DNA from 2 places in the Pseudomonas sp. H1_A03 genome. Region 1 is predicted to be linked to the other one. Evidence: riboswitches for the same ligand, from Rfam matches in the RefSeq annotation. Region 1 holds a riboswitch; the other holds the start of a gene.
The links. A riboswitch is a leader RNA that binds a small molecule or an ion and turns the genes downstream of it on or off. The one in region 1 is predicted to bind cobalamin.

Region 1 (3,603 bases):
GAACACGCGGATGGCATCGTCCGTGTCAGCCTGTTGCTCAACCACGGCCAGTTGCTGTGCGATGGCGCGGCGGGACAGGTCGCCCAAAGGCTGGCCGCCCAACAATACTTCGCCAGATGCCGGCGCGCGCAAGCCTGCCAGCAGTTTGAGCAAGGTGGATTTACCGGAACCGTTTGGCCCGACAATCCCCAAGGTTTCACCCAGCTGCACGTCCAGGTGAATATCGCGTAATAACTCAGCCTCACGCACCTTGAAGCCCAACCCCGTGCAGCTTAAAACGCTCATCGCGCGTTCCTCCGGCCAATGAGGATCAGCGCAAACACCGGCGCACCGACCAGCGCCGTGACCACGCCGACCGGAATCACCTGGCCTTTGATCAGCGTGCGCGACAGCACATCCGCTGCAATCAAAAACAGCGCGCCGCCGAGCGCGCTGGCCGGCAGCAAGCGTGAGTGCCCGGTGCCGAGCAACAGACGCACGGCGTGGGGGATCACCAGCCCGACAAAGCCGATGGCGCCGACAATCGACACCATCACCGCCGTCACCAGTGCCGCGCAGCCCACCAACACAAACTGCACGCGGCGCACGGGGATACCGAGTGACGCCGCCGAGTCACTGCCAAAGGTGAACGCATCCAGCGCCCGACGATGCCACAGGCACACCGCCAAGCCCACGACCGCCACCGGCACCGCCAACCACACCGACGGCCAGCGCACGCCGCTGAGGTTGCCCAACAGCCAGAACATGATGCCGCGCGCCTGTTCGGAGCTGGCCGACTTGGTGATCAGGAACGCGGTAAGCGCATTGAACAGCTGCGATCCGGCAATGCCGGCGAGGATGATCTGGCCGGTGCCGCTCGACGAACCGCTGGCGCGCGCCAGCAGAATCACCAGGGCAAACGCCGCCACCGCGCCGACAAACGCACCCGCCGACAACGAAATCAGCCCGCCGCCCACGCCCATCAGCGCCACCAGCACCGCGCCAGTCGAGGCGCCGGCGCTGATGCCGAGCAAGTACGGATCGGCCAACGGGTTGCGCAATAACGACTGCAGGATCACCCCGCACGTCGCCAGCCCCGCACCGCACGCGGCGGCTACCAGGGCACGCGTGAGGCGGTAGTTCCACACCACGCCCTCATCGATCGGGTCCAGCACATAGCCGGCCGCCCACAGTTTGTTGGCGAGTACCTGGAGCACGACCTGCGGCGAGATGGCGGTTTCACCGATGGCCACGCCGGCGAGCAGGGCGATCAGTAGCAAGGCCAGGGCAACTAGGGTCCGGATCAGGCTGGCAGTCATTTGTGCAGGTCGTAGCCGTCGATGGCGGCCGCCAGTTGTTCAAGGCCGTCGAACGTACGAATGCTGGCCTGCAGCGCCATGGCGTCGAGGATGATGATGCGGTTGTTTTTCACCGCGTCCATGTTGCGCGTGACCGGGTCGCTGCGCAAAAAGGCCAGTTTCTTTTCATGGTCGTCAGCCGGGTAACGGCGCCGGTCCATGCGTGCGATGACCAAAAAGGTCGGGTTGGCCTTGGCGATGGTTTCCCAGCCGACGGCGGGCCACTCTTCATCGGACTGCACCACGTTGGAAAGGCCGAGGGTTTGCAGCATGAACTCGGGAATGCCTTTGTGGCCGGCCACGTACGGGTCGCTGGCCATCTCGGAACTGGAGAACCACACCAACGCGCTGGCGTGCTTGAGGCCTTTGCTTTGCACAGTGGCGACCGACTTGGCCAGGCGCGCCTTGAGTTCGTCGTTCAATTGTTCGCCGCGGTCCTGTACGTCGAAAATCTGCGCCAGTTGGCTGATGCTTTTATAGATCGTCGCGATGCGGAAAGGCTCCAGCCGCGTGCCATCGGCGCCCACCAGGTTGTCTTTGCCTTCGCAGTCGGAGGGCAGCAGGTAGGTAGGGATCTTCAGCTCATGGAATTGCTCGCGGGTGCCGACCACGCCTTGTGGCCCGACCACCCATTCCAGCTCGGCGGCTACCAGTTGCGGGCGCTTGGCGATCACCGCTTCGAAGCTCGGCTCGTTGTTGGCCAGGCGCTCGATGCTGTCGTTCTGCGCCTTGAACTGCGGCAATACGCTGTTGAACCACAACGAAGTGCCCACCACCTTATCGCCCACGCCCAGCGCGTAAAGCATCTCGGTAGCCGCCTGGCCAATCGTCACGCTGCGCGCGGGGGCCTGCTGGAAGGTCAGGCGGCTGCCGCAGTTTTCCACGGTCAGTGGGTAGTGGGTGGGCGCGGCTTGGGCCAGGGCACAGAAGCTGACGCCGGCGAGCAGGGCGGTGACGCGTGGCAGCATGGGGCAATCTCCGAGTGAACCGTACGTGGAACTGGGGAGGTACGGTTCGGAAACACACCCTTGGGCACTGTGGTGGAGACAGGCAAGCGTGTCCTTCCCGGACACCCCGCCGGTTAGTGATTGAGCTTAAGCCGGCAGGTCTCCTGACTGATGCGTCGTCGCCACGCTCCAGCCTTCCCGGACGTGATCCAGTGGCATTAAGGAGCAGGCTCAGCACCTACAGTTGCGGGGGCAGTTCCGATTGGCGCGGGTGTAGCGCGCTTCGGATTCCCTATTAGTCCCGTTTGGGAACCGGCGCGGTATGGTAGTCGATCAGGCACCTTAGCGGGAGCTCCAAATACTCGAGGCGTGAACACGGTGGTAGCTCTCGCGGAGTTCGTCATCCTATGATGCGCATCCCATGGATAGTCTTCACACAAGGAAAGCACAGTGAAATCATTAATCGTCCTCGCCCTTATCGCCACGCTCGCCGGTTGCGCCACGCAGGGCAAATCTGAAAAGCAGATTCTTGACGAGGCCGCCACCGCGTACGTCAAGTCGATGCCCGCCGGCTCGGACAAGCTCCGTTTGCACACGATGAGCATCCCCAAAACCGGTTTGTTTGGCGATACGCTGGCGATTGCCATGGCCAGTGATCAGAACGCCGCCCACCTCAGGGGCGAATTGCTGAATGCAAAACGCATGGGCGATGTGTTCTTTTTGATTATCGGCGCCGGCAGCCCAGTTGACGTTGCTGTGATCAGCAAAGCGGTCGAAGGGCAGGATTTGAACGGGATGCAGATTTACTACTCGGGCACCGATGCACAAAGAGACACAGTGCGTGCGGCCGTTGAAAAGACCCAGGCGCAATTTCATTACATCAATGCGCAATGACTACTCGCACTTAGAGCCGTCTGGGCAAACTGGCGCTGTTGTTCCGCGTCTAGGCCGATGTTGGACGGAGTCGGCCAATCACCGCAGATCAAAATGTGGGTGTTGGCTTGTCGAACCGCTGCGATAGCCAGAAGTATCTACACATCTTGAGCGAGCGCTCTGCGTAGCAGCTGTCGAGCCCTGGCGAGGCTGCGTCAGCGGTGTGTCAGACAGACCGCAAACGCAGCCTCGCCAGGGCTCGACAGCTGCTACGCACTTTCACATTGAAAATATGTAGATACCTGTGCCGCCGTCTTCGCAGGCAAGCCAGCTCCCACACTTGATGTACGTCGTCCGTTCGGTCAGAGACGAATGTCTTCCGGACCTTGTATCAGCGCTTCAATCCGCGTGCCGGTGGCGCGTTCTTCGTTGCTGAAGCCGTCGTA
Region 2 (3,603 bases), 340 kb from region 1:
GCGGCCCTTTAGGCTGCCCACCCTCGAACGGCACGAAGATCACCTTGTAGCCACTGTGCGGCTTGCGATTCCACGAACCATGCTGGCCGATAAACGCGCCGTTACTGAACTGCGCAGGGAGTTTGCTGCCCTCGGCAAACGTCAGCCCCAGGGATGCGGTGTGCGGGCCTACCGCGTAATCCGGCGCGATCGCCTTGGCCACCAAGTCCAAATTCTGCGGATTGACCCGCACATCCACATGCTGCCCGTAGTAGCTGAACGGCCAGCCATAGAAGCCGCCATCCTTGACCGAGGTGATGTAGTCCGGCACCAGGTCGCTGCCGATTTCGTCACGCTCGTTGACTGCCGTCCACAACTTACCGCTCTGCGGCTCCCACGCCATACCGTTCGGGTTGCGCAGGCCGGAGGCGAAGATGCGGTGCTCGCCGCTGGCGCGATCGACTTCCCAGATCGCCGCCCGGCCTTCTTCCGCTTGCAGGCCGTTTTCACCGACGTTGCTATTGGAACCCACGCTCACGTACAGCTTGGTGCCGTCCTTGCTGGCCACCACGTTTTTCGTCCAGTGGTGGTTCAGAGGCCCGCCCGGCAGGTCGACGACGTTGGTGCCGGCTTGCTTGATCGCAGTGTCACCCGGTTGATAGGGGAAACGCAGCAGCTTGTCCGAGTCAGCGACGTACAGGTCGTTGCCGACCAGTGTCATGCCAAACGGCGAATTGAGATTCTCCAGGAATACCGTGCGCGTCTCCGCGACGCCGTCGTGGTCGGCGTCACGCAGTAGCGTGATGCGATTCGGGCTCGGCACCCCGGCGCCAGCGCGGCCCATGACTTTCTCCATGACCCAGCCACGAACGCCCTTGGCGTCATCCGGCTTGGGCGGCGCGTTGGTTTCCGCTACCAGCACATCGCCATTTGGTAGCACATACAGCCAGCGCGGATGGTCCAGGCCTTCGGCAAACGCCGCAACCTGGGTGCCGGCGGCGGCCGTTGGCTTCACGCCCTCGGGCCAACCGATGGCGGGGGCGATATTGACGGTGGGGATCAGGGTTTTGTTCGGTTCCGGCAACTTGGGCGAAGGCCCGGTACCGTCGGAGACCTGGAGGGTGGAGCTTTCACCGCAGGCGGCGAGGGTGCCGGCGACCAGGATGAGTAGGGCAAGTCTTGTTTTATGCATGGTGTTCTCCTTAATACCTGTAAGGGTAGAGGAGGTCGGCGGTGCGATGGTTCAAGTGCAAGGTCAGCTTTCATTGACGCTCCACCCCCAACCCACTAACCTTCGCGGCTTGTTCCAGGTGCTCTGTGACCAATGGGTCGACCGAGTGAAACAGGGAAGCCGGTGAGTGAGCGCACTTGTACACAGTGCTGCCGCGATTCCGGCGCTGCCCCCGCAACGGTAAATGAGTCAAGACGCTGCCTTTTGCCACTGTATCGCCAGCGATATGGGAAGGCGTAGCGTTGGCCTGCGCGCTCTCTATACGAGGGCAACGGCGCCACTCATGAGCCCGGAGACCGGCCTGTTACATCCAACAGCATCACGGTGGGCGATGCTTGGCTGTCTGTTTTTCTTTTTTCCTGCCCGCCGTTTTTGTCCAGCCCCAACGGAGAGCTGTCATGACCGATTCCCCCGACCGCGACGAACGCCACCTGGCGCGCATGCTGCGCAAAAAAGCCGTGATCGACGAACGCATTGCCAATTCCCCCAACGAGTGCGGCTTGCTGCTGGTGCTCACCGGCAACGGCAAAGGCAAGAGCAGCTCCGCGTTCGGCATGCTGGCCCGGGCCATGGGCCACGGCATGCAGTGCGGCGTGGTGCAGTTCATCAAGGGGCGTCACAGCACCGGTGAAGAGTTGTTCTTCCGCCGATTCCCCGAGCAAGTACGTTTCCACGTCATGGGCGAAGGCTTCACCTGGGAAACCCAGGATCGCCAACGTGACATCGCCGCGGCCGAAGCCGCCTGGGCTGTGTCCTGCGAACTGCTGCAAGACCCGAGCATCGGCATGGTCGTGCTGGATGAGCTGAACATCGCCCTCAAGCACGGCTACCTCGAACTGGACCAGGTGCTCAGTGACTTGCAGGCCCGCCCGCCGATGCAGCACGTGGTGGTCACCGGCCGTGGCGCCAAGCCTGAGTTGATCGAAATGGGTGACACCGTCACCGAAATGGGCATGCTCAAGCACGCGTTCCAGGCCGGTATCAAGGCACAGAAGGGCGTCGAACTTTGAATCAGCCCCGTCATTGCCCGGCCGTATTGATCGCCGCACCGGCGTCCGGCCAGGGCAAAACCACCGTCACCGCGGCGCTGGCCCGATTGCACCGCAACCTGGGTCGCAAGGTGCGCGTGTTCAAATGCGGCCCGGATTTCCTCGACCCGATGATCCACGAGCGCGCCAGCGGTGCGCCGGTGTATCAATTGGACATGTGGATGGTGGGCGAGCAGGAAAGTCGCCGCCTGCTGTGGGAAGCGGCGGGCGAGGCCGACTTGATCCTGATCGAAGGCGTGATGGGTTTGTTTGACGGCACCCCTTCCAGCGCCGACCTGGCGCGACACTTCGGCGTGCCGGTACTGGGCGTTATTGACGGCACGGCCATGGCCCAGACCTTTGGCGCCTTGGCCCTGGGCCTGGCGCGTTATCAGCCGGACTTGCCGTTCGCCGGGGTGCTGGCCAACCGCGTTGGCACGCTGCGTCATGCGCAATTGCTGGAAGGCAGCCTCACCGAAGGCCTGCGCTGGTACGGCGCGTTGTCCCGCGAGACCGGTATAGAGCTGCCTAGCCGTCACCTGGGCCTGGTGCAAGCCAGCGAACTGAATGACCTTGATGTGCGCCTTGACGCCGCCGCCCAAGCCTTGGGCAGCAGTTGCGAAGTGGCCTTGCCGCCGCCGGTGACCTTTGCTGCACCGGAAGTGATCGAGGCCGAGCCACTGCTCAAGGGCGTGTGTATTGCCGTGGCCCGCGACGAAGCCTTCGCTTTTACCTACGGCGCCAGTCTTGATCTGCTGCGGGCCATGGGCGCCGAGCTGAAGTTTTTCTCGCCCATTCACGATCGCGCATTGCCTGATGCCGACAGCCTCTACCTGCCCGGCGGTTACCCGGAACTGCACCACCAGGCGCTGTCGGAAAACACCCCAATGCTCGACGCGATCCGCGCTCACCATGCGGCCGGCAAACCCTTGCTCGCCGAATGCGGCGGCATGCTCTACCTGCTGGACTCGCTCACCGATGTCGACGGCACCCGCGCCGAACTGGTGGGCCTGTTGCAGGGCGATGCGGTGATGCAAAAGAAACTGGCGGCCCTGGCGCTGCAAAGCGTCGAGTTGCCGGAAGGCACACTGCGTGGTCACACCTATCACCATTCGCTGACCAGCACCGACTGGCAGCCGATTGCCAGGGGGTTGAGCCCCAATGGTGGGCGCGGGGCTGAGGCGGTTTACCGTCAGGGGCGGATGACGGCTTCTTACGTGCATTTTTATTTCCCGTCGAATCCAGCCGCTGTAGCCGCACTGTTTGCGCCAGACCGTGATGTCGCTATCGCAGGCAAGCCAGCTCCCACATCGACAGTGTTCACAGATCAAAATGTGGGAGGGGCGGTGCGACGATTCGACTTGC

Region 2: it holds a riboswitch for cobalamin, as region 1 does, so the genes downstream of both, cobO (cob(I)yrinic acid a,c-diamide adenosyltransferase) here and AB4O35_RS24835 (ABC transporter substrate-binding protein) in region 1, are expected to answer to the same signal.

Annotation. Positions count from the first base shown of each region.
Region 1 is NZ_CP162829.1:5,376,941-5,380,543, reverse strand. Features, by position in the region: gene AB4O35_RS24845 (ABC transporter ATP-binding protein) at 1-285, opposite strand, end outside; gene AB4O35_RS24840 (FecCD family ABC transporter permease) at 282-1,298, opposite strand; gene AB4O35_RS24835 (ABC transporter substrate-binding protein) at 1,295-2,305, opposite strand; cobalamin riboswitch at 2,422-2,616, opposite strand; gene AB4O35_RS24830 (hypothetical protein) at 2,735-3,178, shown strand; gene AB4O35_RS24825 (DNA/RNA non-specific endonuclease) at 3,520-3,603, opposite strand, start outside.
Region 2 is NZ_CP162829.1:5,718,810-5,722,412, reverse strand. Features, by position in the region: gene AB4O35_RS26435 (PQQ-dependent sugar dehydrogenase) at 1-1,171, opposite strand, end outside; cobalamin riboswitch at 1,271-1,529, shown strand; gene cobO (cob(I)yrinic acid a,c-diamide adenosyltransferase) at 1,609-2,220, shown strand; gene AB4O35_RS26425 (cobyrinate a,c-diamide synthase) at 2,217-3,603, shown strand, end outside.